Regions from separate parts of the Parabacteroides sp. B2-S-102 genome, predicted to be linked through region 3. Evidence: riboswitches for the same ligand, from Rfam matches in the RefSeq annotation. Region 3 holds a riboswitch; each other region holds the start of a gene.
What was found. A riboswitch is a leader RNA that binds a small molecule or an ion and turns the genes downstream of it on or off. The one in region 3 is predicted to bind cobalamin.
Positions count from the first base shown of each region.

Region 1: it holds a riboswitch for cobalamin, as region 3 does, so the genes downstream of both, NBH07_RS02680 (sirohydrochlorin cobaltochelatase) here and NBH07_RS15525 (TonB-dependent receptor) in region 3, are expected to answer to the same signal.
Region 2: it holds a riboswitch for cobalamin, as region 3 does, so the genes downstream of both, NBH07_RS18550 (ABC transporter substrate-binding protein) here and NBH07_RS15525 (TonB-dependent receptor) in region 3, are expected to answer to the same signal.
Region 4: it holds a riboswitch for cobalamin, as region 3 does, so the genes downstream of both, NBH07_RS20915 (Ig-like domain-containing protein) here and NBH07_RS15525 (TonB-dependent receptor) in region 3, are expected to answer to the same signal.

Region 1 is NZ_JAMOKM010000001.1:625,792-627,998, forward strand. Features, by position in the region: gene aspT (aspartate-alanine antiporter) at 1-684, opposite strand, end outside; cobalamin riboswitch at 770-967, shown strand; gene NBH07_RS02680 (sirohydrochlorin cobaltochelatase) at 1,096-2,013, shown strand; gene NBH07_RS02685 (TonB-dependent receptor) at 2,161-2,207, shown strand, end outside.
Region 2 is NZ_JAMOKM010000019.1:63,329-65,535, reverse strand. Features, by position in the region: gene NBH07_RS18555 (precorrin-2 C(20)-methyltransferase) at 1-618, opposite strand, end outside; cobalamin riboswitch at 685-883, shown strand; gene NBH07_RS18550 (ABC transporter substrate-binding protein) at 947-2,110, shown strand; gene NBH07_RS18545 (iron chelate uptake ABC transporter family permease subunit) at 2,120-2,207, shown strand, end outside.
Region 3 is NZ_JAMOKM010000013.1:23,493-25,699, forward strand. Features, by position in the region: gene NBH07_RS15520 (anaerobic ribonucleoside triphosphate reductase) at 1-440, opposite strand, end outside; cobalamin riboswitch at 702-903, shown strand; gene NBH07_RS15525 (TonB-dependent receptor) at 953-2,207, shown strand, end outside.
Region 4 is NZ_JAMOKM010000027.1:45,293-47,499, forward strand. Features, by position in the region: gene NBH07_RS20905 (PepSY-associated TM helix domain-containing protein) at 1-58, shown strand, start outside; gene fldA (flavodoxin FldA) at 173-682, opposite strand; cobalamin riboswitch at 854-1,056, shown strand; gene NBH07_RS20915 (Ig-like domain-containing protein) at 1,264-2,207, shown strand, end outside.

The sequences.
Region 1 (2,207 bases), on a different contig from region 3:
ACTAATCTTATAGGCCCGGAAAGTTACCGGACGGGCGGCAGGCATAAAGCCCGGTTGCTCGCTCTCGTCGTTATTTCCCATTTTAGCCTCTAGCTCTTTACAGGCTTTTTTCACGTAGTCGAGTCCTCCTAAAAGACGTGGCCCGATATCACTCACCAACCATGCGGATCCTGCCGTACCGAAAATATAAGTTACCGCATAGGCCACGGGCATTACATTTACCATAGCGCTTTTATCCGTATCGCTAATATTCATCTGTCCGATCGTATCTTCGGCAACTCCTAATACTGCCGACATCGTCTGGGAGCCCGCCAATAATCCTGCGGCCTCGCCTGCGTTATATCCCATAAGTTTCGCTAACAAAAAAGGAGCGATCAAACAAAATATACACATGACGGCGGCGAAAAGCATTTGAGGAAGACCTTCCTTTTTCAATCCCCGGAAGAACTGTGGCCCAACACTATATCCTACAGCGAAGAGGAACATCAAGAAAAAGACGGACTTTAACGGTCCGCTTATATCGATTTTTAATTGCCCGATCAATACACCGACCAATAATACGCTGGTAACCGTTCCCAGCGTGAACTTCTTTATCTTAAACTTGCCAATCCAGAAACCGAGAGCTAAGGTTATGAAAATAGCTAGCTCCGGATAATGTTGAAGTAAATTAGTTATCCATTCCATATCTATTTATTTGATGTTAAACAAAAAAGATGCTATTGAAACAGGGATTCTTTGAAAGATGTTGTTACTTTTCGGGATTATTTATATAAATTTGCGACCGCTTAGGTGATAGAGTTTGTCTACCGACAATTCTATAAAAGGGAATCCGGTTAGAATCCGGAACAGTGCCCGCTACTGTGAAGCTCTTGAAAAGGAAAGCGTTCTGCTATGCCACTGTCTTAAGAAAGATGGGAAGGTTGCTTTCCGAGCCAGTCAGGAAACCTGCCAAGCGAAGTAATGATTAATTCCTCCCGGGGTTAGGAGTAATTAAGAGGATAGAAATATCACCTATATCTAAAAGATGTTGGAGACGGAATAATACGTTGTCTCCGTGGGATTGATATGTAATCTAATTATTAATATATTCATATGATGAGGAAACACTTACTATCTTTCTTCCTGCTGGTCATCAGCCTAGTTTGTCGTGCGCACGATGGCGAGAATTTTGTAGCATCCGATTTATTCGCCTCTTTACAACCGGGCGATAAGGCCGCTTTATTGATGGTACATTTTGGAACAACCCATGATGATACCCGTGCCTTGACAATCGACGCGATCAATCAAAAAGCGAAAGAAGCTTTCAAAGATGTTGAGTTGCGTGAGGCATGGACTTCTCGCATTGTAATGCGCCGCTTAAAAGCTCGTGGCGTAGAGAAACTGAACCCGATCGAGGCCTTGGAAAAATTAAAGACTGATGGTTATACACATGTCTTAATCCAATCCACGAATATAATCGAAGGTATCGAGATGGAATCCTTACGTAAGGATGTTGCCACCATGAAATCTTCTTTCAAGGAGATTCGTATCGGTAATCCTTTATTGTATACACCGGAGGATTATGAGGCGGTAATCGCCGCTATCATAAAAAATGGGGCGAAAGAAGGCGCTACTTTATTGGTAGGCCATGGCACTTATACACCGGCGACGGCCCAATATGCTATGTTGGATTATATGTTGAAGGAGAAGGGATTCAAGGATTATTCCGTAGGAACCATCGAGGGCTATCCTACTTTTGATACGATGGTAGCCCAAGTAAAGGCCAATGGAACGAAGAAAGTCTTGTTGATACCATTTATGTTTGTTGCCGGAGACCATGCGAAAAACGATATCGCCGGTGATTGGAAAGAGGAATTGGAAAAGAAAGGCTACGAGGTAAGCGTATTTATGGAAGGTCTGGGACAGAATCCGGATATCCAGAAGATCTTCATCGAACATGCCCGTTTCATGGCTAAACATAAGATGATCGATATCGTTGATAAGAAGAAAGCTTATGCGGTAGAGAAGGACTAAAAAAGTTCACTACACAATGTTTTTTATTCCTTTCGGAAGAAAAAGTAATTCCTTCCGAAAGAAACTAAATTTTCATTCGAAGGAAAATGGAATTTCTTTCGAAAGGGATTTCACATGCATACAATAAACAGTTATAATGCTAAATATATGAAAAGAGTTTTGACAATCTTACCGTTGACAGCCTTATGTCTCAG
Region 2 (2,207 bases), on a different contig from region 3:
TGTTCCTACATTCTCGAAATAATGAAAAACCGCCTTATCCGCATACTGCCGGATACAAGTATGAATAGCCTCTTGGCAACCCGGTAATTTCATGATGACGATGATCATTCCATTTTCTATTTTTGCCGAAAGTTCATCGAACGACGCAGTCCCGGGGATTACGTTAATTTGCTCCTCTTGTTTTACGATATGTATCCCGGCCAAGGCACCTGCCGCTATAAATGCCGGAATTCCTGCGATTCGATCTACCGGGATTCCTGTTTCCTCGAATTTATCGTATACATATTGTATAGATGAATAAAAACCAGCGTCTCCCTCGGCGACGATCACGATTTGTTTCCCTTTCAAATATTCAGCTTGGGCATCCAGAAACAATTTGTTATAAGCGTTTAACGCATCTGTCCGTTCCTTACTCATTGGCAAAATAAACGGATGGATCAAGGATTCGTCTACCTCAATAGCTTTCAATATATCCGTCGCCCGAGATATGATTCCATGCTTGCCTTGTGTAGCAGGACAATAGATAATATCAGCCTTTTGTAATGTTTTAAGCCCTTTCAGCGTAATTAATTCCGGATCACCGGGACCTAATGAGACGAAGTGAATAGGATGATTCATGTGTATCTGTTTTTATTTGAAACGCAAAAGTCCTTAAAATTGTGGATGTATACAAATATTCTTACTACTTTTGTCACTGTAACAGGCTCCGCTTATCTCTTTTTCCGGGAGGCGGATTAAAAGGGAACCGGGTGAGAATCCCGGACAGACCACGCTGCTGTGAACTTTTAAACATTCGGACAATACCTTGGCCACTGGTTTTGTAATCGGGAAGGCGTCCTGAATGGAAGTAAGTCAGAAGACCTGCCGGTTCATAAATAAATGTTGCTGTCCCGTGGAGCAGGACGAGAGTAACTGTCAATGATCAACTGTCAATTAAACAAGGATTATGAATAAGTTTATAGCGGGTGGATGCTTGCTTTTATCGGTATTGACTTTATCATGTACTTCAGGTATCCGTGAAAAAGGAGAAATAGGGAAGACGGCTTCCGTAGAGCAATCTGCGTTCTCGCAAGAGCAGGTTAAGCCTTTATACGCCCAAGGATTCAAGCTTACCTATGCGGATCAATATCTCTTGGCTGATATCCAAGATCCTCAAAATGAGGAAAGCACCACGTTTCATTATGCGTTCGTGAAAAGAGGTGCGAAACCCACGGGGATTCCCGCTGATTATACGGTGATAGAGCTTCCTATCCGAAGCGTTATCTGTATGACTTCCCTGCAATTATCGAACTTTATTAAATTGGGTGCCTTGGATAGGGTCGTTGGGATTACCAGTACACGGCATTTGTTCAATAAAGAGATGAACGAACGCCTGAAAGAAGGTAAAACCGCTAAGATCGGTATCGAGGGGAATTTCGATAACGAGGTTATCATGAGCATGAATCCTGATTTGATCCTTGTATCGCCATTCAAGCGGGGAGGCTATGAGACGCTGAAAGACGTGGGTATTCCCTTGATTCCCCATTTGGGTTATAAGGAGACTACGCCATTGGGACAGGCCGAGTGGATCAAGTTCGTAGGCTTGCTGTTGGGGATAGAGAAAGATGGCAATGAGCGTTTCGCCACCATCGAGAAGAGGTATAATGAATTAAAGGAACTTACGGCGGATGGTAAGGTTAAAAAACGTCCGATCGTTTTTAGTGGCGAGTTACGGGGTGGAAACTGGTATGCCGTAGGAGGAAAGAGCTTCTTAGCGCAACTTTTCAAGGATGCCGGCGCTGATTATTTCTTGAAAGATGATGAGCGATCCGGTGGTGTTACATTAGACTTCGAGACGGTCTATAACCAAGCGGACGACGCTGATTATTGGCGTATCGTGAATAGTTTCCCGGGAACGTTCAGCTATGAGGCATTGAAAGAGCAAGATCCTCGTTATGAGGATTTCCGTGCGTTCCGGGAGAAAGGAATTATCTATTGTAATATGAAGAACACGCCGTTTTATGAGAGTATGCCGACAGAACCGGAGATCGTCCTAGCGGATTTGCTTCATATCTTTCATCCGGATTTATTACCGGATCATGAGTCGGTCTATTATTCTCGACTTAAATAAGGAACACTGATGAGACATTCAAATACCCTATGGATGCTGGCGATTGTCACGGCTATTTTTGTTCTAATCTTTTTGAATTTGGTGTTGGGGTCAGTCT
Region 3 (2,207 bases):
ACCTCTTCGCTCAATAAATAGTCATCGACAAACGGCTTGGTGGTCTCGCTGGAGAATTTCATCATCATGCCGGCGGGTGTATCGGCGTTCATATTCGCGTTCTCACGGGTGATGTCGTTGGATTTGATATTGATAATCTCCAAGAACATATCCCGTGTTTTCGCCTTGCGGGCTACGCTTCGCTGATTTCGGTAAGCGATATATTTCTGCGCTACGTCCTTCCGGCTACTGGCCATCAATTCCAGTTCCACGGCATCTTGAATCGCCTCTACGGTCATTTGAGGTTCTCCCTTGAATGAGATATGATCTGTGATTTGGCGAATCAGTTGCATATCTTCTCCCTTGTCTGTATGCAACATGGCTTTACGGATAGCGGTTACTATCTTCTCCTCGTTGAAGCCAACGATACGCCCGTCCCGTTTAACAACTGTCTGTATCATGATGTCGATTAATTTGTGATTGATTATGCGTGCAAAGGTATCTTATTACACTATATGATTTTCTTTTTGGAAAACTTTTTGCTGATTAAATTATGTTAAGGTGTTAATTTGTAGTGCGTTGTGAAAAGTTTTGGAAAACTTTGTGTCTTGTATGATTGCTTTTGTTTTCCTTTTTGGCGATGTGATGTGTTATAAGCTTCTCTTTGTAAAGCTTTTAAAGAACATAAGCCGGGATATATTTTTGTTTATATAAAATAATTCATACTTTTGCCCCCGTTTTGGTGATGACGTAAAACCATCCGGTTTCGTCATAAAGAGGGAATCCGGTGTGAATCCGGAGCAGTGCCCGCTACTGTAAGCTTTTGTAAAGTAGAAAACATTTCTCATACCACTGTCTGTAAAAGACGGGAAGGTCGTTTTCTACGAGGTAAGTCAGGAAACCTGCCAAGCGTTTTTATTGCTGTTTTTCTCGGGGTCAGGAAAGCGGAAATATACATAATAACAAATCGTTTATGAAAAGAAAGTGTTTGTGCGCGGCTTTAGCTGTAAGTTGTGCGATAAACGTATCATTTGCGCAGGTACGTTTACAGGGTAAGGTCGTGGATGAAAGTAATGAACCAATTCCGGGCGCGAATATCCGCGTGTCGGAATCCTTGAATGGTACAACCACGGATGCCAGCGGAAAATTTGAGCTGAACCTTCCCGATGGTAGACATCGTATTCGTGTGACTTACCTTGGCTATGAGCAAGGCGTGTATCAAACGGATCACTCGGAAAAAGATGTCGTTATTAAGCTGAAAGAAAAGTATGTGAATATCGATCAAGTGGTGGTAACCGGTACCGGTTCGCATCGCCGCATGAGTAATTCCCCTATTCCCGTGAAAGTGCTTACGGGAAAAGACTTGAAAGAGGCGAGCGTAACCAATTTCCAAGATGCGATGACCAAGCTGAATCCGAGTATCGTATTTATGGAAAACGGACAGGGGGCTACGATGAATATGAACGGATTGACAGAGAAATACGTGGTTATCTTGGAAAACGGTAAGCGTTTGGCCGGCGATGATACCTATTCCCGTATCGATATGTCTAACGTAAAGCGGGTAGAGATCTTGAACGGGGCCGCTTCCGCTTTGTATGGTAGCGACGCGATCGCCGGCGTTATCAATATCATCACGGATGATTCCCGCAATAAGGTGAACGTGACGAGCAATAGCCGTTATGGTAGCAAGAACCAATTCTTGCAGTCGGTCAACGCGGACGTGAATGTAGGGAAGTTCGGTTCATATACTTCTTATCAATATCAACGGGCCGATGGTTGGCAATTAAATCCCTATACGGAGAGTAAAGGCGAGTTGGTTCCTACCAATAAGCAAGCTTCCGAGGGATTTCACCGGAACGTGATCAACCAACGTTTCACGTACGACGCTACGGATCGTTTGTCTTTTTATGTGCGTGGTACTTTCTTCGGACGTTCCAGCGATCGTCCGATGCCGATGGATAAAGTGAATACGACCAACTATGATATGAGAAAAGAGACGTTCACTTATGGGGCGGGCGCTCAATACATGATTAATAAGAACTCTTATTTGAACGCTGATTATCTGTCGGACAATCATAGTACGTATAAGGATTTCTTTGATGGAAAGAAAAGCGGAGAGAGTGATATGACGAAACGGATTCATTACCATAACTTGAATGTCAAGGGAATCTTTCGTTTGGGCAAGTATAATAAGCTTTCGGCTGGTGCGGAGTTCATTAAAGAATTAC
Region 4 (2,207 bases), on a different contig from region 3:
CTTCGCGATAACCGGCTATTATTTTTGGATAAAGAAACAATTCAGGAAACTGAGATGAAAAGAAAGAGGTATGTTTGACCCACATACCTCTTCATAAATCTAAACCAATCAAGTTGAATACGCAAACGTTGTAATATTAAGGTTAAACAGTTATGTATGTAAAAGTGTGCGTCTATTCAATTCCTTCTTTCCTTATAGATGCCAACCACTGGTCGATCCGCCCTTCTGTTTGATCGTCTTCATTCATTTCATCCAGAGGAAGTCCGACGAACATACCGTTTATGCAGGCGGTGGAACTGTCAAATGAATATCCCGAGGCATCTACAGCGCCGATGAACTTGCAACCTGTATTTCGCAGGTCGGAATAGATCGTACCGATGGCGTCACAGAAAGTGTCGCTAAAAGAGGCTGAGTCTCCGCAACCGAATAATGCGACGGTTTTCTCACTTAAGTCCAGCTTTTTCAGCTTCCCTAGATAACTATCCCAATCATCTTGCAAATCTCCGGCGCCCCAAGTGGAACAGCCCAATAACAAGATTTCATAAGGCGCTACATCAGCGGGAGAAGCGTTAGATACGTCATGAATATCTTTGTCTTCCACACCCAGCTTCTCTGCGATACGTTTCGCGATCCCTTCCGTCGTTCCTGTAGACGAGCCGTAGAATATTCCTATAGTCTTCATTTCTATTTGTTTTTATAGTTTAATAACGAAGACAAATATCCGATATCTTATTAGTCTCGGCAATACCTACAAATATGTATTTTGAGGGTTGCGAATACCCACGAATGGCCAGCGATGGTTGAGGGAATAAAGGTTTTGATAAAATTGTGTATATTTTGAATTGTTTTTTTATAAATTTGCCATCGTATTGGTTCGCCTACCCTATTCAGGTACGGCGATTAAAAGGGAATCAGGTGAGAAACCTGGACAGTCCCGCTGCTGTAAGCTCCAAAAAAGCTTTAGACATCAACTCATTGCCACTGTTTCCGGAAGGAACGGGAAGGAAGTTCTAAAGTGGAGTAAGTCAGAAGACCTGCCAATGCCGGATAACCGCCGCAATTTTACGCTACCGGGGTTTAGCGTATGATTCAAATATGGAATACAGAGAACATTGCTCTAAAGAGGTAATTTTGATAGGGTAAGTTATGCCGTAGTTTGTGGGGAACTATGGGTAATTTATTTTGTGTTAACCTGTTAAAGCCATGTCTTTTTATATCATTCAGTGTATTTGTTTTTTGGAGTTTTACATTAATATTATGCTTATGAGAAAGTTTTTATCTTTTTTCTTTGTAATGGCTTTTTACGTAGTTGGAGCCTATGCGCAAGTATTGGTCCAAGGTCAACCGCATCCTTCCGCAAGGAATATCTCAACAAAGCAGGAGTCTCAGTTAAGAGCTGATGCCAGTTTTACTTTCGATGACATCCAATATTGGGTTGGTAACGGTAGCAATAAAGCCGCTTTAGTGATTGAATGGCATGATGGGAATCGCCCGGATGCCATGGTTTGGGGATATCGCTGGGATGGCGAGGCAACCGGACATGATATGATCGTGGCGATTGCTCAAGCAGATCCTCGATTGGTATTGCTCACCCAATACACTGGCTGGATGGGATATACGATCGATGGAATCGGGTATGGTGAAAGTAGACTTAATATTTCTTATGATCTAGAGGGAGCGAAGTCTGAGCCTAAAAATGCGTTTAAATTTGAACCTCCTATCACAAATCCGCTGTTGGGGCAAACTTCTCATCCAGAGCATCCGGCAGAGGATGTTGCGGCCGCCATTCGGCAAGGGGTTCAAACAGGAGTTATTTATCACCCGATAAATGCGGAAAGATATGGATATCCATCTTATGACTATGACTATTGGAGTTGTAGCAATGGCATTCATTGGCAAGCCGGTTGGTATTATGGCTATTGGAGTTATTTTGTGAGAAGTAGCCAAACCTCTAATTTTAGCTATTCTGGTTTAGGTGCGACAAGCCGTGTATTGACGGATGGTTGTTGGGATGCGTGGAGCTGGAATGGAAATATGAATACATCAGAAGGAACTCAGCCCGGGGATGTCTTTGTCGCTGCGACAATACCCTCTGGAGGTGGAGGGGATGAACCCGAGATCCCGGTGATACACGTAACATCCATTTCTCTCAATAAGTCTTCTTTGCGTTTACAAGCAGGAGCAAACGCAACCCTTGTAGCTAGTAT